Linked DNA regions of Blastopirellula sediminis. The protein of the gene in region 1 interacts with the protein of each later gene in a pairwise test. Links are inferred from orthologs where the notes say so. Each region holds a gene or a part of one and is shown in the gene's direction. Other genes may lie near its edges.

What was found.
Region 2: the proteins of LOC68_RS28805 (region 1) and LOC68_RS23145 interact in binary tests that used the Escherichia coli proteins (3 or more experiments, as listed by UniProt). The link is inferred for Blastopirellula sediminis from one-to-one orthologs.
Region 3: the proteins of LOC68_RS28805 (region 1) and LOC68_RS06445 interact in binary tests that used the Escherichia coli proteins (3 or more experiments, as listed by UniProt). The link is inferred for Blastopirellula sediminis from one-to-one orthologs.

The regions. Positions count from the first base shown.
Region 1 is NZ_JAJKFT010000010.1:2,258,590-2,266,958, forward strand. What follows is about bases 2,172-6,469. They hold LOC68_RS28805 (preprotein translocase subunit SecA), read left to right. Parts: upstream 2,172-2,561; coding sequence 2,562-6,269; downstream 6,270-6,469. Other genes in these bases: LOC68_RS20825 (3-deoxy-D-manno-octulosonic acid transferase), read left to right, coding at 6,404-6,469. In the rest of the region: hypothetical protein, read right to left, coding at 1-158; DUF1559 domain-containing protein, read right to left, coding at 220-1,128; MBL fold metallo-hydrolase, read right to left, coding at 1,397-2,164; more of 3-deoxy-D-manno-octulosonic acid transferase, read left to right, coding at 6,470-7,714; alpha/beta hydrolase family protein, read right to left, coding at 7,689-8,369. UniProt on the Escherichia coli protein: Required for protein export, interacts with the SecYEG preprotein conducting channel.
Region 2 is NZ_JAJKFT010000010.1:2,815,668-2,822,638, reverse strand. The notes cover bases 2,191-5,090. They hold LOC68_RS23145 (alkaline phosphatase), read left to right. Parts: upstream 2,191-2,758; coding sequence 2,759-4,423; downstream 4,424-5,090. Other genes in these bases: hemE (uroporphyrinogen decarboxylase), read left to right, coding at 4,537-5,090; LOC68_RS23150 (vWA domain-containing protein), read right to left, coding at 2,191-2,393. In the rest of the region: MotA/TolQ/ExbB proton channel family protein, read right to left, coding at 1-235; hypothetical protein, read right to left, coding at 245-1,369; more of vWA domain-containing protein, read right to left, coding at 1,353-2,190; more of hemE, read left to right, coding at 5,091-6,465; WecB/TagA/CpsF family glycosyltransferase, read right to left, coding at 6,624-6,971.
Region 3 is NZ_JAJKFT010000004.1:660,256-667,018, forward strand. The notes cover bases 2,191-4,882. They hold LOC68_RS06445 (acyl-CoA thioesterase), read left to right. Parts: upstream 2,191-3,187; coding sequence 3,188-3,577; downstream 3,578-4,882. Other genes in these bases: LOC68_RS06435 (ATP-binding cassette domain-containing protein), read right to left, coding at 2,191-2,376; LOC68_RS06440 (acetolactate synthase), read right to left, coding at 2,570-3,064; LOC68_RS06450 (phosphopantothenoylcysteine decarboxylase domain-containing protein), read right to left, coding at 3,582-4,211; LOC68_RS06455 (flavoprotein), read right to left, coding at 4,224-4,769; LOC68_RS06460 (DNA-directed RNA polymerase subunit omega), read right to left, coding at 4,766-4,882. Also shown: ABC transporter permease subunit/CPBP intramembrane protease, read right to left, coding at 1-1,600; more of ATP-binding cassette domain-containing protein, read right to left, coding at 1,606-2,190; more of DNA-directed RNA polymerase subunit omega, read right to left, coding at 4,883-5,026; gmk (guanylate kinase), read right to left, coding at 5,023-5,619; YicC/YloC family endoribonuclease, read right to left, coding at 5,661-6,545; preprotein translocase subunit SecG, read right to left, coding at 6,621-6,763.

The DNA.
Region 1 (8,369 bases):
GCCTTAGGGCGGAAGCTGACGCTGCCATAAGGAAGCGGTTTGCCGTTGTAGATGACTTCGCCGGTGGTCGGCGCCGTATCGAGGCCGGCGCCTCGCCCGCAGCCGAAAAGCAGTATGCAGAAACAAACGGCGACGGCCCATCGATCAAAATGCAGCATCGAAAATCTCCAAGAACAAACGTCCCACGCGTCAGCGAAACCAGCGAACCGCGGCGATGCGCTACGGAAGCTGAGCCGTTTCGCCGCCGTTGATGGTCGCCAACCCTCGGTAGACGTCGAAGTCGATCGTCTCCGGCAGGAAGTGAACGCTGGCGTCGGCCATCAAAAAGTTAGCGCCGCCGGGATGCAAACTGATGAACGGCAGGTGGCTAAAGGCGACGCCGTCATTGCGGTCGCGGCGAGAATTGATCGTGTCTTGATAGATCACCTTCGCGCCGTAATACGCCTGATTGCTGAGAGCGCCGATGACCCAGACGCGAACGTTGCCGGGATAGCCGCTGTTGGTTCCGGTTCGATCGCGATGGGTGTACTCGCCGATCATCAAGGTATTGCTCATGCCGTCGGTAATGTCGGCGGCGCGACGAGAGCCGTCGAAGCGGAAGACGCCGTTGTTCGGAATCCTGCCATGGGCGGCCGAGATTAGCGTGCTGTCCTTCGTTGGGTCGTTGTAATAAACGCCGCCGACCCCTTGGTAGGTGAAGAGTGCGCCATCCGAGTACGCGGTCGCTGAGGTGCTGATCTCTTGACCGTTGTAGCTGGGACAGAAAAACGCGTTGACCGGCGATTTGCGGACGTTGGCGTTCTGCGTCGAGTCGGGCGAGTACGAAAAGTTGTATTGGTCGTAGAGCGAGTTCTGTTCAAGGAACGGCAGGATCGCCACCGCCAGGCCGTGCGAGTTCCAGGTATTGGTCGCTGCGACGTAAAAGGCGCCCGGCGGAAGATTGGTCGGATAAGTGTCCATGTAGTTGTGGCAGGCCAATCCCATTTGCTTCAGATTGTTGCTGCACTGCATCCGTCGGGCCGCTTCCCGCGCTTGCTGCACGGCCGGAAGCAGGAGGGCGATCAAAACGCCGATGATCGCAATGACGACCAATAACTCGACCAGCGTAAAACCTCGCGAATTGCGCATGGAAGTGCTCCCGCAGGTAATTATGAGAAAAAAGAATAGCGCCAAATGAATGGATGAGAGATCGTCCAAATGGGGGAGAGATCCGCCCGCGCAAACCTTAGCCGCACTTGGCAAAGGTAGATTGACCCGTACTAGACGATCTTTATGGAAATTGTAGCCGTCGAAACTTGCGCGCTAAATAGTTCGTGGCAATAAAAATGAAAAATAATTAAGCGAAATTGAGCTCGGCAATACCTTGCTGGATGTTTGCGAAGACTGGAGTGGCTGGCTAAGAGAGTGGAATCTCTTGCCGATCGTAGGCCAACTGCATGTTGCGCGGCAGCTTGGCGTTCGTCTCCTGATGATCCATGCGGCAGGAGATGTGGGTGAAGTAGGTCTGCTTGGCGCCGATCCGCTCGGCCACGGCGACCGCTTCGTCCAAAGAATAGTGCGTCGGATGAGGATCGAAGCGCAGGGCGTCGAGGATCAAGACGTCGAGCCCTTGGAGCAGTGGGAAGCTTTCTTCCGGGATTTCGTTGGTATCGGTGCAGTAGGCGATATTGCCGATCCGGAAGCCGAGAACGTCGAACCGCGGGCCATGTTTCAGGCGAATCGGGGTCACCAGAGCGCCCTGGGTGATAAACGGGGTCAACCCAATCTCGCGAAATTCTAGCGCTGGCGCGGCGCCGATGTGGGTCGGCGTGAGGTTGGAGAAGGCGTAGTCGTAGGCGGTGCGGATCCGCTTTTCGACCTGCGGCTCGCAGTACAGCGGCACTGAATGCCCCAGGTAGAACTGAAATAGCCGCAAATCGTCGAGCCCGTACAAATGGTCGGCATGCTCGTGGGTGTAGGCGACCGCATGGACGATGCCGATGTCTTCCCGCAGCAGCTGCGACCGCATGTCCGGCGGGGTGTCGATCAGCAGATTTCCTTCCGGCAGACCCCAAATGACCGAGCACCGCATCCGCTTGTTATGCGGATCGCTACTGGTGCAAACCGGGCAGCCGCAGCCGATCGCGGGTACGCCGACCGAGGTCCCTGTCCCGAGGAGGATCAATTTTCCGCGAATATCGCGGGTTTTTACAGGTTTGACGGCGGAGTTCAAAAGTCAGGCGACCTAAAGTGTTGAGGAAACTGGCGTTTGGTCGAGTCGCAGCTTGCAGATAGGGCTGACTGGATGATTGTTTCGGGGAGCCGCGAGCTTTTCAACCGCAGGAAGCGCGAAGTCGCGATCTTCCTGCGCTTCTACAACTTGGGGCAAAGATTGTCCCGATTTGAGCGAAGAGCCCAGTTGGCCCGGGATCGAAGCGCGGTTGACCGGGTGATATAATCCTTATAAGCTACCCAGCGGAAAGGGTTTGCGCACATTTTGCCTGCGCAATTCATGTCTTCTTCGGGACATTTTCACCTCTAACCTTTCCCTATTTTTAGACCCGACATAAGCAAAGCGACCGATGGAGCTTTTGGAACGGATTTGGGAGCAGATTTGCGCGTTTTTCGGCGGGCTGCTCGGCGGTTTTGAACGACTGATCACGTCGATCTTCGGATCGTCGAACGCTCGGTACGTGAAACGACTGCAATCCAAAGTCGACGCAATTAGTGCGCTCGAATCGAAATACGAAGCGATGACCGACGACGAGCTGCGCGATCAAACGCGGCTCTTCAAGCAACGTCTTGCCGCCGGCGAAACGCTCGACGATCTGATGATCGAGGCGTTTGCGGTTTGCCGGGAAGGTGGGAAGCGTTTCCTCAACATGCGCCACTACGACGTGCAGATGCTCGGCGGGATGGTGCTGACTTCGGGGGCGATCGCCGAAATGGTGACCGGGGAAGGTAAAACCCTGGTCGCGACGCTACCGGCCTATCTGAACGCGCTGGCAGGGAAAGGGGTGCACGTCGTTACGGTGAACGACTACCTCGCCCGCCGCGACATGGAATGGATGGCGCCTCTTTATCGCGGTCTCGGCCTGACGGTCGGCACGATTCAAAGCAACATGCCGGTTCGTCAGCGGCAAGAGTCGTACTCGTGCGACATCACCTACGGTACGAACAACGAGTTCGGCTTCGACTACCTGCGCGACAATATGCGCCCAGCGGCGCGCGGCGACGATCGCTTCCCGAAAGATTGGCAGCAATCGCAAGGTCGCTTGCACTTCGCGATCATCGACGAAGTCGACAACATCTTGATCGACGAAGCGCGGACGCCGCTCATCATCTCAGGTCCGGCCAATCAAGACAAACAGAAATACGAAACCGCCAACGACATCGCGCGTACGCTGAAGAAGGACGTTCACTTTGAAGTGAACGAAAAGGATCGCAGCACCAACCTGACCGACGAAGGGGTGCGCGAAGCGGAACGTCTGGCGAAGGTCGAAAGCTTCTACACCGCGGGCAACATGGAGTGGCCCCACCTGATCGACAACGCCCTGAAGGCGCACTTCCTCTACATTCGCGACGTCAACTACGTCGTCGAAGATCGCAAGGTGATCATCGTCGACGAACATACCGGCCGTAAGATGGATGGTCGGCAATGGAGCGACGGGCTGCACCAAGCGGTCGAAGCGAAGGAAGGGGTGCCGATCAAGGAAGAGACGCAGACGCTCGCCACGATCACGCTGCAGAACTTCTTCAAGCTGTACGACAAGATCGGCGGTATGACCGGTACCGCGATGACCGAAGCGAGCGAATTGTGGAAGATCTACCAGTTGGAAGTGATCGCGATCCCGACCAACCGGACGATGCAGCGGATCACCCATCCCGACGTGATCTACATGTCGGAGAAAGAAAAATACGAAGCGGTCGCCGACGAAATCGAGCGGTTCCACAAGTGGGACGTCCTCGAGATGAGAGACGGCAGCGAACGCTGGGGCCATATCCTTCGTGAAGACGATAGCGTCGTCGTCTTTGAAGAGAAGGGGAGCAAAGGGAAGCAGGAATTCCCCCGCTCGCAGATTCGCCACATTCAGAAAAAGGGACGTCCGGTTCTGGTCGGTACCGTCTCGATTGAAAAGAGCGAACGGTTGTCGCACCTACTCGAACGCCGCGGCGTTCGTCACCAGGTCCTCAACGCCAAGCAGCACCGCCGCGAAGCCGACATCGTCGCGCAAGCGGGCCGCATCGGATCGGTGACGATCGCCACCAACATGGCTGGTCGCGGTACCGACATCATCCTCGGCGGTAACCCCGAAACGCTCGCTTGGGCGCAACTGCAAGACAAATACCCGACTCGTCTGGAAGTGCCGGACGAAGAGTGGGACGCGCTGATCGCCGAGATCGAAGGGCGCGAAAAGATGAAGGAAGAAGGGAAGGTCGTCCGCGAGTTGGGCGGTCTGCATGTGATCGGCACCGAGCGGCACGAGTCGCGACGTATCGACTTGCAGCTACGCGGTCGTTGCGGTCGCCAAGGCGACCCCGGCAGCAGCCGCTTCTTCCTGTCGCTGGAAGACGACCTGATGCGGATCTTCTTTGGCGAATGGATTCGCGGCTTCCTGATGAACATGCCCGGCGGGATGAAGCCTGGCGAAGCGATCGAAAGCCGAATGGTGACGCGCCGCGTCGAAGGCGCCCAGAAGAAGATCGAAGAACGCAACTTCGACATTCGTAAGAATCTGCTCGAAAGTGACGAAGTGATGGACGAGCAGCGCAAGCGCGTCTACGGCTTCCGTCAGCGGATTCTGGACGGCGACGACTGCAAAGAGCTGATCCTCGACATGGTCGAGCGGCAGATTGACCGTTTCGTCGACATGCTGCTGGCCAAGGATTACGGCGTCGAAACCTTCGCCCGTTGGGGCGGCGTCGAACTGTCGTGCGAACTCGATCCTCGCGACTATCGCGGTCTCGACATCAATGCCGCGTCGGAGCACGCTAAGGACGAAGCGGAACGTCAGGCCGAATCGAACGTCATGGCGGCGATTGACGAAAACCTGCCGGGCGAAGAAGAAGAGTCGGAATGGAACTGGCAGGCGATGGCCCGCTTCTCCAATTCGATGTGGAAGACCAACTTCAGCGATCGCGACCTGAAGAAAGTGGGCCGCGATCATGTCGATACGCTGCTGGTCGAAAAGGCCCGCGAACAGATCCAGAAGATCGACCTGTCGGAAGGGGCGAAGTTCCTCGATCCCGACTTCGGCTACAAGAGCCTGGCCGGTTGGGTCCGCTACAAGTTCGATTTGCAAGTTGCGGTCGAAGACCTCCGCGATAAGAGCAAAAAAGATATCGCGGACATGATTCTGGAGAAGGCGAAAGACGCCTACGAACAGAAGGAATCGCAATACCCGGTTCTGGCGGGGATCTACAAGTTCAGCGACAAGAAAGATGGCCGCTCGCGTTTGGATCGCGAAGCGCTCGTCGATTGGGCCGCGCGACGCTTTGAGATCAACATCGACCTGGAAGACATCAAGAGTAAGCAGCGCGAAGAAATTCAAAGCCTGCTCGAAGAGAAGAGCCGCGGGCACATCCAGCAAGCGGCCGAAAAGCTGCAGAAGGTCCGCGACAAGGTCGCTTCGATCTACGAATCGGGCTCCGATAGCCAAACGGTCTCGATGGTGAGCGGCGGCAACGGCAAGCTGAACTCGCTGTCCGATTGGATTCGCTCGACGATCCAGAAAGACGTCGATCCGGATGAACTCGCGTCGCTTGATCGGGCCGAACTCGAAAAGCGTTTGATCCGCGAAGTCAACGAACGCTATCGTCCGGAAATGACCCGAATGGAACGGAGCGTCTTGCTGGAACTGATTGATTCGATCTGGAAGGATCACCTGCTAGCGATGGACCACTTGAAGAGCGCCGTCGCGTTCTCCGGTTACGCTCAGGTCGACTCGAAGGTCGAATTCAAACGCGAAGGTATGCGTTTATTCGAGACGATGTGGCAGTCGATCGGCGAGCGGGTCACCGACCTGGTCTACAAGATCGAAAGCTTGAACGAAGACTTCGTCAGCTCGACCTGGACCGAAACCGAAGCTCGTCACGACGAAGCCGGCTCGGCCGCGGCCGAAATGGCTCGTCAGCACGAATCAAGCGAAGGCTCGACCGGAACCGAACCGGAAGTGGTCGAACCGATTCGTAACGCCGGCAAGCGGGTTGGACGTAATTCTCCTTGTCCCTGTGGGAGCGGGAAGAAATACAAAGATTGTCATATGGGCAAAGACCGCGGAGTTACGTAGCATACCTGCCGATAAACAGAGTGCGGAGCCGGCCGGCGCTCCGCGCTCAGTTCCCTCCTGAGAAACGCCCTTCGATCGGCTCACCTCGAAGCGGCGTCGCTGAAAAGCAATAAGAGCCCGGGAAAGGATTCCCCATGGGTTGGTTACTCAACATCATCTATCTTGGCGCTCTCACTGCGGCCATGCCGTTTTTCGCCTGGTCGACGCTGGTGCGCGGACGTCGCCGCGGCGGTCTGTTGCAAAAGTTCTTTGGCCTGGTCGCCGTTCGTAAAGGGGATCGTCCCTGCGTCTGGCTGCATGCGGTCAGCGTCGGCGAAGTCAATCTGCTAGCAACCATCATTCAGGCGGTCCGCAACCAATCGCCCAGCGTTGATATCTACGTCACCACGACGACCAAAAGCGGATACGAATTGGCGCGGGCTCGCTATGACGATTGCGTCGTCAGCTACGCGCCGCTCGATTTCACCTGGGCGGTGAAGACGGCGCTTCGCCGCATTCGCCCGCAGACGTTGATCCTGGCCGAACTCGAAATCTGGCCGAACCTGATTTCGATCTCGAAGGCCCGCGGCGTCAACGTCGCGGTGGTCAACGGACGACTGAGCGAAAAGAGCTATCAAGGCTATCGCCGCGTCTCGTCGCTGCTCCGACCGGTGCTGCGGAAGCTCGATTGCATCGCGGTGCAGGACTGGACCTATGCCGAACGTTTTGTCGCCTTGGGCGCTCCGGCCAAGCGGGTGATCTCTACCGGTTCGCTCAAGTTCGACGGCGCCGAAACGAATCGTCGCAATCTGAAAACGATGCGCCTGCGACGCTTGGCCGAGATTCCGGCCGACGCGATCGTCTTTCTCGCCGGCAGTACGCAAGCGGGCGAAGAAGAAGCGGCGCTCAATGCATTTCTGGCGGCCAAGCCGCGTCATCCCAATTTGCGACTGATCTTGGTGCCGCGGCATCCCGAGCGGTTTGACGAAGTCGCCGCGATGCTCGACGAACGGGGCGTCAATTGGTCGCGACGATCGTCGCTGGAACATAGCGTGGTCGATCCGACTGCCTGTGTGCTGTTGGTCGATACGGTCGGCGAATTGGCGGCGTGGTGGGGCGTGGCCGACGTGGCGTTTGTCGGCGGCAGCTTTGGTCGCCGCGGCGGTCAGAACATGATCGAACCGGCCGCTTATGGCGCCGCGGTCAGCTTTGGACCGAACACGAAAAACTTCCGCGACATCGTGCAGATGCTGCTCGAAGAAGATGCGGCTGTGATGGTCGCCGACGAAGCGGCGCTGATTGAGTTCGTCGGTCGCTGCTTAGACGAGCCGGAGTATTGCGAACTGTTGGGCGATAACGCCCAGCAAGTGGTCGCGTCGCAGATTGGCGCCGTCGAACGAACGATGGAAGCCCTGCGCCCTTTCTTGCCGGCGCCGGAGTTTATTCGTCACCGGATGGCGGCGTAGTTTCCGGTTCCGCCTGCGCAGATCCTGCTCGCTCGCCGAGCCATTGAATAGACTGTGCAACTCCCCCTTCGAGCGTCACGTCTTCCGCATTATCGGCGACGAACTTGACGTCAACGTCGTGCTCGGTCAATGTCTGCGCGAAGTCCTGCACGTCATCAAAGTCGAGCGATTCCTCTTCCTGCGGGTAGTAGAGAAAGACGGGGCACTTGATCCCTTCGGGGTGGCTGCTGGGCGTTTGCTCGCTCTCGTGGAAGATGAACATGTCGGTCGTCTCGTCGGTTCGCCGTTTGGTATCGATACAAGGAGCCAGAGCGACGCAGCCTGCCAATCGCGGTTCGTTTTCGGCTAACAGTAGCGAGATCGTGCCCGCGAAATCTGATCCGGCGGCGTAAATTCGCTGCGGATCGACTTGCGGCAAGTTGCGGATCGCATATTCGACGGCGTTGCGTCCATTGGCGACGCCGAAACAGGCGTCCTTCATCCGCCGGCGAGCGCGATCCAGGTTGTGTTTGAAATCTCTGTCCGACATCTCGAACGCTTTTTCCGGAATCTGCCCGTCGATCGAATAGACGATCACCGCGTAGCCTGCTTCGACGTAAGGAAGCGCTTCGGGATACGTTTCGCTCGGCGTGACCGAAACTCCGGCGAGGACATT
Region 2 (6,971 bases), 560 kb from region 1 along the record:
CGACGATCGACAAGATGCCGATCAAGGCGCCGACCACGCCGCCGTCCATCAGCGTATCAAGCAGCGTCCGCTGCGGCGTCGAGTCTTCTTCAACCGGCGCTTCGACCGTTTCCTCGACCGACAACGTTTCGCCGGCCGGTGGATTCTCTTGAGCCAGCAGCGTCATGCCGTACACGCCGGCCATCAAGACGAATGCGTACGCCAAAATGGCGCGGGCTCCTATGGTGCGTCTCATGCTTGTTCCTCAGTGGTCTTCGCCGCGGTTGATTTGGTCACGCAGCTTTTGTCCGAAATAGGCGCCGCTATAGTTCGTTAAAAGTTCTTTCCGCAGATTCCCCGCTTGTTTCGTATCGCCTGTTTTTTTCAAGGCGTTCATCGCGTCGTACAACGCAGCGGCCGACAACTCCGGCCGTCTTGCGCCTTCGATCGCCGGCACGTAGAGGAAGTCGAGCACTCCCTTTTCGACCGCCGACGTCATCACGTCCGCAGTTCGCGCCTTCCCCAACAGATAGTGGGCGATGCCGCGGTTGAAGGGATGCATCCCCGGCACTCGCGCTTCGAGCTGGACGATCGCTTGCGAATTTTCTCCCCGCGTTAGGTCCTCCATGGCCGGCGCGATCACGCGCCAGTCGGCGACCAAAGGATTGTCGGCACGCAGGTTTTCAAACGACTTTTCGGCCAGCGGCATGTCGCCGGCCGAGATCGCCAACGAACCGACGTAGACGAACGCCGCCTGCGGCAAGGGAGGCTGCAAATCTTGCGCGGCCGCCTTCACGGCCGGTAATGCGGCTTGGGCTTCGGCCGAGTCGAAGAAGATCGGTTCCAACTCAGGGGACAAACCGGTCGCCGTATCGAAGCTCAACTTCCGGCCGCCGGGCAAGGTCGAGGCCAAACCCGCTTTGCTGCGGAGCATACGCAGACAGCGGAAATAGGCTTCCAGCGCCGCAGCAGGACGGCCGAGCGCTTGTCGGCTCCACATCGTCGCCTGGCAGACGAGATAGGCGGTTTCGCTTTCTCGCTTGGCGTACGTGGAAAATAACGCCTCGGCTTGTTCGGATAAACCGCTGTAGTCGCCGACGCTGAGCCGTTGACGAAGACGGAACAACGGTCCGCCCAGGTCCTTCAGCAGCTTGTCGAACTCGGCCTGCTTGTTGCCGACGGTCCCTCGTTCGATCTGATCCCAACCGATGATCCCCTGCCCTTCGACGTTGACCCCGTCTTCGTCCAGGGAGACCACGTTGATGTTGTTGAGGATTTCGAGGTTGCGCAGGATCAGCCGATCTGCCCACGCCGGCGTCGCCGACCACAAGATGGCGAACAGCGCTGCCGAGATCGCAAGGAGTAAGGTCGGACTAGAACGCCTGCACATGGCGATACTCCCCTCCAGACTCGGCGGCGATTTGGCGCATCAGCGGCTCGGCGCTGCGATCCATGAAGGAAATCGCATGAACTTTAACTTTGCCGTCACCCATATCGTTGAGTCGTTTCACTTCCCCCACAACATTGTCTTCAAACAGACCGTCGGTCATGAAGAAGATCGCGTCTGGCCGCGGAGAGTACTTCAGTGCGATCTCAAACGCCGGCAGCGGATTGGTTCCGCCGGCCGGTCCAACCGTTTTCAGCCATTCCGATAACGCATTGAAATCACGTTTGGGGTGACGCCAACCGGTTTGCGGAAAAGGAACCGCCTGCGATTGGAAAAAGACGACCTGGAACTGGGCGTCCCGCGGCAAGCTGGAGACCGTTTCCAGAATCTCTTCTTTCACGTAGTCGAGCTTGGGGCCGGACATCGAACCGGAACAGTCGGCAATGATACAGAAACGGCGGCCTGCGGCTCGCAGTCCCATGAACGAAGCGCCGGCGCCGACGCCGCTACCTCCACCGCCGATCGTCGCTAACGAGCCAATCCCGCCACCCATCGCGCCGCTCGGCGTCAGCGCTGCGGTATCGATCAGTTCGCCGATATCGGTCGGCTCGGCGCTTGGTGGAGCGACTTCATTTAAGAGTTCGTCGACTTCGACCGTTTCGGAGACTTCACTTGCCGCCGCAACGGTATCTAGCGAATCGCCGCCGGAATCGTCCAGGCTCACTTCCGGCATGTCGCCGATCATCACGTCGACCCCGTCGCCGGTTGTGGACGATTGGAAGTTGCACGTGACCGAGGCGAAAAGGATCAACAACCCGGCATGAATAATGAACGAAATGAATCCGGAAATCCCGTCGTTCAGCCAGGAGTGAAATAGAGAGCCTTCGTGGTGCGGCTGGTCCGAGGCGAGAGCTTCAGCTTCGGGAAGCCGTACCACCTTATGACAATGAGGACAAACGACCTCGCCGCCCAACTGGTCGGCGGTGGCTCGCAGGACGTTGCCGCAATAAAAGCAGGTAAGCTGCATAGGGGGCAGAAGGGGAAAAGATGCCGCGCAACAGCGAAAGGAGGAGTCGACGCAAGTCGTTGACTGTTTACGACCTTATGGTAGGGGCCTGCTGGATATCGGTCAACGATCTGGCAGATGCGCGGCAAAGTTTCTACGGTTTTTTAAGTAGATCATTTTGGGGCGCCTTTTCGCGTTAACGGCGAGCCGCAAACCTCGATATTTTCGGGGGACAACAACGCATTTCTTCGCAAAATGAACTAGATTTCTTCACTTTTACGACAAGAGACGTCCGGTAGAGTCATTTTCGGAAAAGTCTTCCCAACTATAATTTTCGGTTTGCCCTCCAGCCTTAGCCCTCCACTTTCATTCCTTTAGGTGTCGCTTTGGACCGCAAGTTCTTTGCCGTATTGCTTTCGTTTCTGCTCGGCGTGATTGTCTCGACCGCTTTCGGCGGCGACTACATCCATCAGCTTCAAGAGCAAGGCATTACTACTAACCACTCGGATGCGGCTCACTGGGGTCCCGATGCGCAGAAGTACAGTTCGTGGACGAGCCACTCGAATCGCCTGATTCCGGTCTATACCTTTGGAACCAAAGGACAACCGGCCGGCATCGATCTGAACAGCTATACCGGCGAAAACAGCGTCTACCGTAGCGAAAACAAGCTCCGCGGCATCTTCGGCAAGCCGACCGAAGCGACCGTAAACCCCAACGCCGACTACATGGATCAAACCAACATCTTTGATCTGCAAAAGGCGGCGCTCGACGCAGGCAAGAAAAACATCTTTCTGGTCGTCTTCGACGGCATGGACTGGCAAACGACCCAAGCCGCGGCGATCTGGAACACGCAAAAGATTCCCTACACCGAAGGTCGTGGGAAAGGAACGCACTTCCAGGAATACGCCGCTGGCGGCACCACGCAGTTCGGTTTGATGGTGACCAGCCCGTTTTGCGATGACGCCGATTTCGACGTCAACAAACAAATCGTCAAGAGCGCCGGCGGCGGACTCTTTGGCGGTTACGACGTCACGCAAGCCGGATCGGGTCCCTGGGAACAGCCGACCGACATCCTCTATCTGATCGGCAAGTCGAGCACCAAGGATGGCGTGAAGCACTCCTATACCGACTCGGCCAGCAGCGCGACGAGCATGATGGGAGGCATTAAAACGTACAACGCCGCGATCGGCGTCGGCCCGCATGGCGAACGCCCGAAGACGATCGCCCACCTGGCCCAAGAACAAGGTTACCTGGCCGGCGCGGTCACCAGCGTGCCGATCAGCCACGCGACCCCTGCTTCGTCGTACGCCTACAACGTGACCCGCAACGACTACCAAGACATCTCGCGCGACATGCTCGGTTTGCCCTCGTCGAGCAACCCGAAAGATCCGCTTCGCGGCTTGGACGTCGTGATCGGCGCCGGATACGGCGTCAACGCGCCCAACGACAAAGGCCAAGGCAAAAACTACGAGAGCGGCAACAAGTACCTGGCCGACGAAGATCTGAAGAAGGCGAATATCGACAACGGAGGCAAGTATATCGTCGCGACTCGCACCCCCGGCGAAGATGGCAAACAGGTTCTCGACGCCGCAGCCGCCAAAGCGGCGAAGTCGGGCGAGCGACTCCTCGGCTACTTCGGCGTCGGCGGCTCGGGAGACGGCGCCGGTCACTTGCCGTTCCGTTCGGCCGAAGGGGATTTCCATCCGGCGATCGGCGTCGCCAAGAAGGCGATCGCGTATGACGAAGCCGACCTGAAGGAAAACCCGACGCTGGTCGACATGACCAAAGCGGCGATCGAAGTTCTCTCGAAAAACGACAAGGGCTTCTGGCTGTTGGTCGAATCAGGGGACGTCGACTGGGCCAACCACTCCAACAACATCGACGCGTCGATCGGCGCCGTCAACAGCGGCGACGCTGCGGTGAAAGCGATCACCGATTGGGTCGAAGCGAACAGCAACTGGAACGAGTCGGTTCTGATCGTGACCGCCGACCACGGGCACTACATGTTCCTGGACAAGCCAGAACTGCTGATCCGCCCCGAAAACCGCTAGAATCCCGCCCAAACTTCCCCTGGGGTCCCCCCAACGACGAAACGCCCGGTTGCCCGTACAATTGAACGCTTACGGGCGTCAGTGTTTCCGTGTTCGACCGGGGAATCGAATTGATGGCATCGGGAAAAAGCAGTTTCGAGCAGCTTCGCGTCGCGTCGTTTGAAAGTCGACGGGGCGAAGAGATGGGATCGCTGATCGAAAAGTTCGGCGGCCAGGCCTTCGTCAGCCCCTCGATGCGTGAAGTTCCGCTCGACGAGAACCGGGACGCGATCGACTTCGCCAACCATGTCATCACCGGCCAGATCGACGCCGTCATCTTCATGACCGGCGTCGGCTTTCAGCACCTGATGAAAGCGATCGAACGTCACGTCGATCGCCAGCAGTTTCTGAACGCTCTCTCCGACATCCCCACGATCGTCCGCGGCCCCAAACCGATGGCGGCGATGAAAGCGGAAGGGCTGACGCCGACGATTCGCGTTCCCGAACCGAACACATGGCGCGAACTGCTGCAAACGCTCGACGCCCAGTTCCCGATCGCCAATCTCAAGATCGGCTTGCAGGAATATGGCGTCGTGAATCCCAGCTTGATCGCCGGTCTGGAAGCCCGCGGCGCCGAAGTGGTTCAGCTGCACGTCTACGACTGGGACTTGCCGCTCGACACGCAGCCGCTCGCCAAGAACCTGGAACGAATCATTCGCGGCGACATCGACGTCGCCATGTTCACTTCGGCCAATCAGCTGAACCATCTGCTGAAGCTGGCCGAACAACAGCGCCGCAAAGACGAATTGCTCGCGGCGCTGCGCAGCATCGTCATCGCCTCGGTTGGACCGACGATGAGCGAACGTCTCCGCGAGTTCGGCCTGCCGGTCGACGTGGAGCCGATCCATCCCAAAATGGGACCGCTGGTCGCTGCGGCGGCCGAACAGTCCCACGCTATTCTCGTTCGCAAAAAACAAGTGAGAGCCGTCTTGTCCTCCAGCACGCCCCAGGCCGATCCCCGCACCGCCAAATGGTACGACAGCCCGTTCATGAAAGCCTGCCGTCGCGAGCCGACCGACGTCACGCCGGTTTGGCTGATGCGTCAAGCGGGACGCTACATGGCTGAGTATCGCGAAGTGCGAGCCAAGACCACCTTCCTGGAGCTCTGCAAGAATCCGCAGCTCTGCAGCGAAGTGATGTGCACCGCGGTGAAGAAGCTGGGCGTCGACGCGGCGATCATCTTCTCCGACCTGCTGCCGATTCTCGAGCCGATGGGTCTCGACCTGGAATACGCCCACGGAGAAGGCCCGGTCATTCACAACCCGGTTCGTGAAAGCGCCGACATTGATCGCGTGCTCGAACTGGAAAGCGCCGACTCGCTCCACTATGTGATCGAAACGGTTCGTCAAACGCGAGCCGACATGCCGGAACATATCCCGGTCATCGGTTTCGCCGGAGCGCCGTTTACGCTCGCCAGCTATGCGATCGAAGGGGGCGCGAGCCGCAACTATCTGTTCACCAAGACGCTGATGTATCGCGACCCCGACGCGTGGCGAGCGCTGATGGAACGGTTGGTCCGCGCGATCACCGTTTACCTCAACGCTCAGATCGCCGCCGGCGCGCAGTGCGTGCAGATCTTCGACTCGTGGGCTGGCTGCTTGTCGCCGGCCGACTACCGTCGCTATTTGCTGCCGCACATGAAAGAGATCATCGCCGGCATTACGCCGGGGACGCCGATCATTAACTTTGCGACCGGTAACCCGGCCTTGTTGCCGCTGTTGGCCGAAGCCGGCCCGGCGGTCGTCGGCGTCGATTGGCGAATTGGCCTGGCCGATGCGTGGAACACGATCGGCGAGAACTATGCGGTGCAAGGAAACCTCGATCCGGTCACGCTGCTGGCCGACCCGCTCGAAATCCGCCGCCGCGCGAAAGAAGTGCTCGATCAGGCCGCCGGACGCCCTGGCCACATCTTCAACCTCGGCCACGGCATCCTGCAACAAACCCCCGTCGACAACGCCATCGCGCTGGTCGACATGGTGCATGAGATGAGTGCGAAGAAGTAGAGAGCGTCAACGTCTTCCCACTAGCCCGCAGCGCAAGCGAGGGAATGCGTGCGCATGAAAAAGACGAATGTCGAAGCTCTTGCGACATTCGTCTTTGAGGCTTTATTATTGCCGTCCAACCGCATTCCCTTGCTTGCGCTGCGGGCTAGTGTCCTTGGCTAGTACTGCGGCTCTTGCGTACCGCCGACATGCAGCCACTCGCGCCACACCAGCGTCGGAAAGACGATCGCGTCACGCACGTAGCGGCGGACGAGACGGCGAGGATCGACCAGCATCCGGTGGAGCCATTCGATTCCCCCTTGCTGCATCCAGCGGGGAGCGCGTTGTTTTTCGCCAGCGAGGAAGTCGATCGTCGCGCCGGCACAGACCGCCGCTTTGATCTTCAGCTTGCTGTGATGGCGAGCGATCCAGAGCTCTTGCTTCGGCGCCCCCAGGCCAATGACCAAAAGTTGCGGCGCTGCGGCGTTGATCATCTCGATGATCCGCTCGTTTTCCGCTTCATCATG
Region 3 (6,763 bases), on another replicon or contig:
CCGGAATCGTCAATGCGTAAGGAAGCTTTAACAGGAACGTCTCTCGCCAGTCGCGGGCCAACAGCGCGGCCAGCGCCGCCACAGGGAGGACGATCGTGATCAACTGGAGCGCCACGATGTAAATGACGAAGCCGGTCCCGGTGGTCGGAGTCGTGAAGTAGGGACTCGCAAAATAACGAGCCATCAGAATCAGAAGTCCGGCCATTACCGCAGTTCCGGCGCGTGGGGTCGCGTTCCGATCGCGATAGAGATGGATCAGCCAGAGCTTCAGATCGAAGCGTTCGTTCTCGCTGAAGAGAACCGACTCGTTGTTGAATTGATCGATCGCCCAGCGAACCGACAGCCAGATGCACGCAGCGGTGACCAGGATCACGCCGGGAGCGTAAATCAGCGCGTCGTGGTAGTTCCCTTCCATCAGCGTCTTCATCAGCAGCAAGACGCCGGTCACTGGAATCAGGCTGTTGGCGAAGCTGATTTCGACCGAAGGAAGAATCGGCAGAATCACCAGCGGCAAGTTGACCATCAAGAGCGGGAGCAGATAGTACTGACCTTCTTTGCTGCTGCGAGCCAGCGCCGCGACCGCCAACGCAAGTGCGCTGAAGAGAGCCGCCATCGGAATAAGCGCGAGCAACAACCAGCCGACCGACCAAACCGGCGGCGGACCGAAGTTGAGTCTTCCGGCAGCGCCTGCCGCGGCGAGTTGTCCCATCACCAGCGTCGCGGTCATACCCATACTCGCAAGATTGAGTAGGGACGTTGCGATGCTGAAGGTCATGATCGCCAGCAGTTTGCCGCCGACGATCTCGGACCGCAGAGCAGGGCTGGAGAGGAGCGTTTCGAGCGTGCCACGTTCTTTTTCGCCGGCGCACAGGTCGATCGCCGGATAAAACGCGCCGGTTAGCGCCCAGACCACGACGATGAACGGGAAGATCTTCGACCAGAGGAACGAGCGGCGTTCCGGCTCATCCGACAGATCGACTTCGTCGACGGTAAACGGGTTGGTCGCTTCAGGCGGGACGTCGTGGGCCGCCAGGTTTTTTTCGATGACCTTATCGCGCCATCGCATCAGGATCGTCCAGAAGCGATCACGGGCGACCAGCGACTTTTCGCGGGCCGAGTTGACGAAGATCTGCGGCTGCGGAAACTCGGCCGCCGCTTCTTCGGTCGACGACGACTGCTCGCTTTTCACGTGATCCTGGAACTGCTTGACCCGCTCGGCGAATCCATGCGGAAAGTAAACGAGCGCGTCGAACTGACCATCCTCGATCGCGTCTTGGGCGGTTTGCCGAACTACTTCCGGATCGATGGTCGCTTCGAGAACCTCAATCTCGAACATCTCCGGCGACCAGTCTTTCTGCATCAAGTCGGCCGCGAAGTTTTGGCCGTCCAATAGCGGGGGCGACTCGGGAAGTTCCGCAGCGCCGACGATTTGCAGACGCGCCGGGTTCTGCTGGCGGAACTGCATCACCTGCATCACCAGCAAACCCATCAGCGGATAGAGCAGGACCGGCAGGATGACGATCGAGAAGAGGGTGCGGCGATCGCGCATTTGATCGCGCAGCTCGCGAAACAGAATCAGTTTGACGTTGGACCAACTCATGCGTTTTAGCTCTGCTCAGCCCCCGCATGATCAGCCATGTCTTCCGGCTCGCCGATGAGGTGGAAGAAGATTTCTTCCAGGTCAGGCTGCGAGTAGCGATCTCGCAGTTCGGCTTGCGTTCCTTCCGCCAGGATTTTTCCCTTGTACATGATCGCGACCTGGTCGCATAGCTTTTCGACTTCGCGCATGATGTGCGACGAAAAGATGATGCATTTCCCTTGCTCGCGAAGCTCGGCGATGATTTGCAACAGAGCGCGGCCGACGAAGACGTCGAGACCAAGCGTCGGTTCGTCGAATACCAGTACCGGCGGATCGTGTACGATCGCGCGGGCGATCGACACTTTTTGCTTCATGCCGGTCGACATCTTCGAGCCGAGGACGTCGCGCATCTCGTTCATCCGCAGCCGCGAAAAGATCGTCTGCATTCGATCCTGCAGCAAGTCTTCTTCCAGGCCGTACAAACGGCCGAAGTATTCGACCGTTTCCCACGCGGTCATCCGCTCGTAAACGGCGGTGTTGGTCGAGACGAAGCCGATTTGACGGCGGACCATCGCCGGTTCGGTGACGACGTCGTAGCCGTTGACCTGAACCGATCCGCTGGTGGGACGCAGGACGGTGCTGAGGATGCGGAGGACCGTCGTTTTGCCGGCGCCGTTGGGGCCGAGAAGCCCGTAGATCTGGCCGGGCATTGCGAACAAGCTAACGCGATCGACCGCCACAAATTTGCCGCGGCGGAGATCGTCGTAGGCTTTGACAAGTTCGCGAACGTGAATCATTTACGACCAGACGAAAGGGGAGCGTCTGCGGCTTGCCGGATGGGCGAACCTGGGATCGGCGTTATCCCTCATTGTGCAGTTAATTCTAAATGATGCGAGGGCCCGAACGGGCCCTCCAGACGCCATGGGACGAAGAGAGTTCGGCTTTGCCCGCGGTCGTTTCGGTCGTGCGGGTTGGCGCGATTAAGCCGAATTAATCGTTGTCGAATTTCAGGTCGTTCTCAGTCAGGATACGGAAGTTTTTCCTGGACAACGTCTCCATCGCCATTTCAATGTTGTCGGTCATCAGCGCCACAGCCGGACGATCGTTCGGCGTGTTGAGCAGCGGATAGGCCTGGACGATGTTCACTTCCGCTTGCAAGAGCGCCGTGCAAACTTGCAGCAGCGGCTGCGGACCGCTCGGCAATTCGAGACCAATCAGATCGCTTTCGATCAAAGCGAGCCCGGCCCGTTCGAGAATCTCGCGCCCTTGTTCCGGATCGCTGAGCAGGAAGCGGACGAACGCACACTCGGTCGAGTCGTTGATCGACAGGGCGACGATGCGGACGTTCGAGCCTTCGAATCGACGCACGATTTCGAGGAGCTGCCCAACGCGGTTTTCGAGAAACACGGTGAACTGCCGCAAAGAGGGGTAGTCTCGCCCGCGCATGGTTAAATAATCAGTACCAGATTCGCCGCCAGAGCTCATGGACATCCTTTCGTCAGCAGAATCGCCCCTGCGATCGCAGCGGCGGGTGACGCCTTTCGATTTACCTAACTATAGAATACGCTTGACCTTCGGTCAACTTAAAGATAGCCCGACGGAGTGGTCGTGATCACCAAGTACGAAATGCACATTCGAGTCCGGTACCAGGAAACGGACGCCCAAGCGCGTGTTCATCACGCGAACTATATCACGTATTTCGAGGTCGTTCGGACCGAAATGCTGCGAGAGGCTGGCTTTAGCTACCGCGAGATGGAAGAGTCGGGGCTCTTTCTGGTGGTCGCCGAAGCGGAATGCAAATACCGGGCTCCGGCCGTTTTCGACGACTTGCTCTGCGTTTCGGTCGAGACGGTCCGCGCCAAAGGTGTCCGGATCGAGAACCGCTACGAAGTCCGGCGGGACGGCGAGGTGATCGCGACCGGGCGGACGCTACTGGCGTGCGTCGATCGGAATGGGAAGCCGAAACCGATTCCGAAGCGACTTTGCTTGCCGGAGTAATGTCTTACTTCATCAACCGGGTTTGAATCGCCTGCATGATGCCGGCGGCGACTTCTTCTTTGGGGCCGGAGAGGAGAGCGACTGACGTGCCGGCGCGGTCGAGGATTTCGACCTGGTTCTCGGCGGCGTTCATCGCTTCGGGGCCGTTGAGCACGATCAAGTCGCAGTTTTTCTTTTCGAGCTTCACCAGCGCGCGGAAGCGAGCGTCTTCCGTTTCGAGCGCGAAGCCGACGACCCATTGCTGCGGCTTCTTCTTGGCGCCAATCGTCGCGACCACGTCGGGCGTTTCGATCAAGTGCAGCGTGATCGGTTGGCCGGTCTTGGCGATCTTGTGCCCTTCGACTCGTTCGGGGCGATAGTCGCACGGCGCGGCGACGCCGATCAAGCCGTCGCAACTGGGAAACTCTAGTTCGCACGCGGCGAGCATCTCTTCGGTGGTGATGACCGGGATGACGCGCGCTTCGATTGGATAGTCGACCTGAACCGGACCGGAGATGATCGTCACGTCATGACCAGCGGCGATCGCGGCGGCGGCGAGCGATGCGCCCATGCGACCGCTGGAGCCGTTCGTCATGTAGCGAACCGGATCGATGTATTGTCGCGTCGGACCAGAGGTGATCAGAATGTGGGCCACGTTCGCCCCGCTTTAGGAAAGAGTCGCCAGGCGAGCTTGAATCGCGGCGAGGATTTCATCCGGCTCCGACATCCGTCCGGCGCCTTGATCGCGACAGCTGAGCCAGCCCGAACCAGGGCCGACCATTTCGACGCCATCTTCAATCAGCTGCGCCACGTTGCGCTGCACCGATGGCTTAGCCCACATCTCGCGATTCATGGCCGGCGCCATCAGCACCGGACCAGTAAAGGCGAGATAGATCGTGCTGAGCAGATCGTCCGCAGCGCCTTGGGCGGTCTTGGCCAGAAAGTCGGCCGAAGCGGGCGCGATGCAGAGGAGATCGACCGACTTGGCGATTTCGATATGAGGGCCGAGCGGATAGTGCGGATCAAACGCATCGAGAGCCGGCGGTTTGCCGGTCAGCGCGGCGAAAGTCGCCGCGCCGATGAACTTGGTCGCCGCGGAAGTCAAAACGGTCGTTACCTCAACATCCGACTGCACGAGCCGGCTGACCAGCATCGCCGTCTTGTAAGCGGCGACGCCTCCGGTAACTCCGATCGCTACGCGGCGTTTGATCATAGATCGCCGCCGAAGTCGTCGAAGAATTGACCGCCGTCACCTTCGCCGGTGATGCGGACTTCGTTCGACATGTCGAGATGGATCTTGTCCTGCTTGATCTCTTCGAGCACGATTTCCATCTTGTTCTCGCTGGCGATGTTGACCAGCGGGCGGCTGCCGGCGTTCAGCGCGACCAGTCGCTTTTGGATCAGGGTCGAAAGCTTAAAGCGACCGCCGACCTTGTTGATGATGTATTCTTCTTTCAGTTCTTCCATCATAGCGCATCGTCTCCCGAATCGTTTTGAATCACGTCGGCTAGTCGCTGAACGGTTTCGTTCACAGCGCCAGCGTCGTTGACAATCTGATATTTGTATTTGTTCATCGCGGCCATCTCGCGTTTGGCGGTGGCCAACCGGCGTTGAATCGTCTCTTCCGACTCGGTCTTGCGACCGCGGAGTCGGCGTTCCAACTCTTCCTCGGTGCCAGGGCTGAGGAAGATCGTCACGGCAGACGGATACTGCTTGACGATTTCCATCGCGCCATCGACGTCGATTTCGAGCAACACCGAAATCCCATCGGCCAGTCGTCGTTCGACTTCGCTGCGGAGCGTGCCGTACCAGTAACCGTTGCCGAACACTTCAAACGTCTCGAGGAACTCTCCGGCCGCTTTGCGCCGCAGGAATTCTTCGGTCGTCAGGAAGTGGTAGTCCTTGCCGTCGACTTCGCCGGCCCGCGGAGGGCGGGTCGTCGCCGACACGCTCAACTCGAGTCGCGGCTCGGCCACGCCGAGCAGCTTCCGCACGACGGTCGTCTTTCCAGACCCCGACGGGCCGGAAAGGATCACCAGTTTGCCGGTTCGAGAGGAAGCCATATCGCGCCGTCGCGGTAAGGTCAGGTTAGCCGTAGCGGAACTCATTCGACGTTTTGTATCTGCTCGCGAATCCGTTCGATGCAAGTTTTCATTTCCACGACGCGGCGAGCGATTTCCGAATCGTTCGCTTTCGAGCCGATCGTGTTGGTCTCACGAAACATCTCTTGCGTCAGGAACTCGAGCTTGCGTCCTGCCGAATCTTCGTTTTCCATGATCGAAGCGTACTGATCGAGGTGGCTCTTCAGCCGGACGATCTCTTCCGAGATGTCAGTCCGATCGGCGAAAACGCCCACTTCGCGAATGACGGAGGCCGGATCGGTCGTCACGTCAAACTCTTCCAGCAGCTTGTTGAGTCGTTCGGTAATGCGGCTGCGATAGTTTTCAACTACCTGCGGCGCCAATTGCTCGACTTCGGCCAACTGCGAGGCGATCTCCTGGCAGTTGCTCGACAAGTCGGCGGCCATCGCCTTCCCTTCTTCGCGACGCATCTGCGTGAAGCGAGTCAGGGCTTCGTTCAGCACTTTCTCTAGCAGCGGCCAATCGGCGTCGACGTCGATCGCTTCGGAGTTCTTTTCTTCGATCACCCCGGGCAATTGCAGCAGGCTGTCCCAGTGGGGCGTCTCAGCGATGCCAAGATCCGAGCTAACGGTCCGCAGCTGTTGCAAGTAGCTTTTCAGCACCGCCGAGTTCAAACGAAAGTCGTCGCCGCTCGCTTCGCGATGGACCCGATAGTTGACGTTGATCGTGCCACGCTTGGCGTGATTTCGGACCAGGGCTTCGATTTGCGGCTCGAAGCAAGCGTAACCCTCGGCGCCCCGGATGTTCAGCTTGAAGTAACGGTTGTTTACCGCGCGGACTTCCACGGTCACTGCCAAGCCGTTGAGCTGGGCATGCGATTCGCCAAAGCCTGTCATACTAAGCAGCACGGGCGGGACGCTTTCAAAGCGGGTCGGCGAGGACCGTCGGCCAATGCACGACGGTCGTAAAAATGGAGAGCCAGCTTACTCGGCCGGCTTTTCTTCCGACTTCGGAGCTTCGGCGGCCGGAACTTCAGCAGCAGGGGCATCCGTTTTCGGAGCTTCCACAGCCGGAGTTTCCGCCTTCGGCGCGTCGGTAGCCGGTTGATCCAGGGCCTTCATTTCGT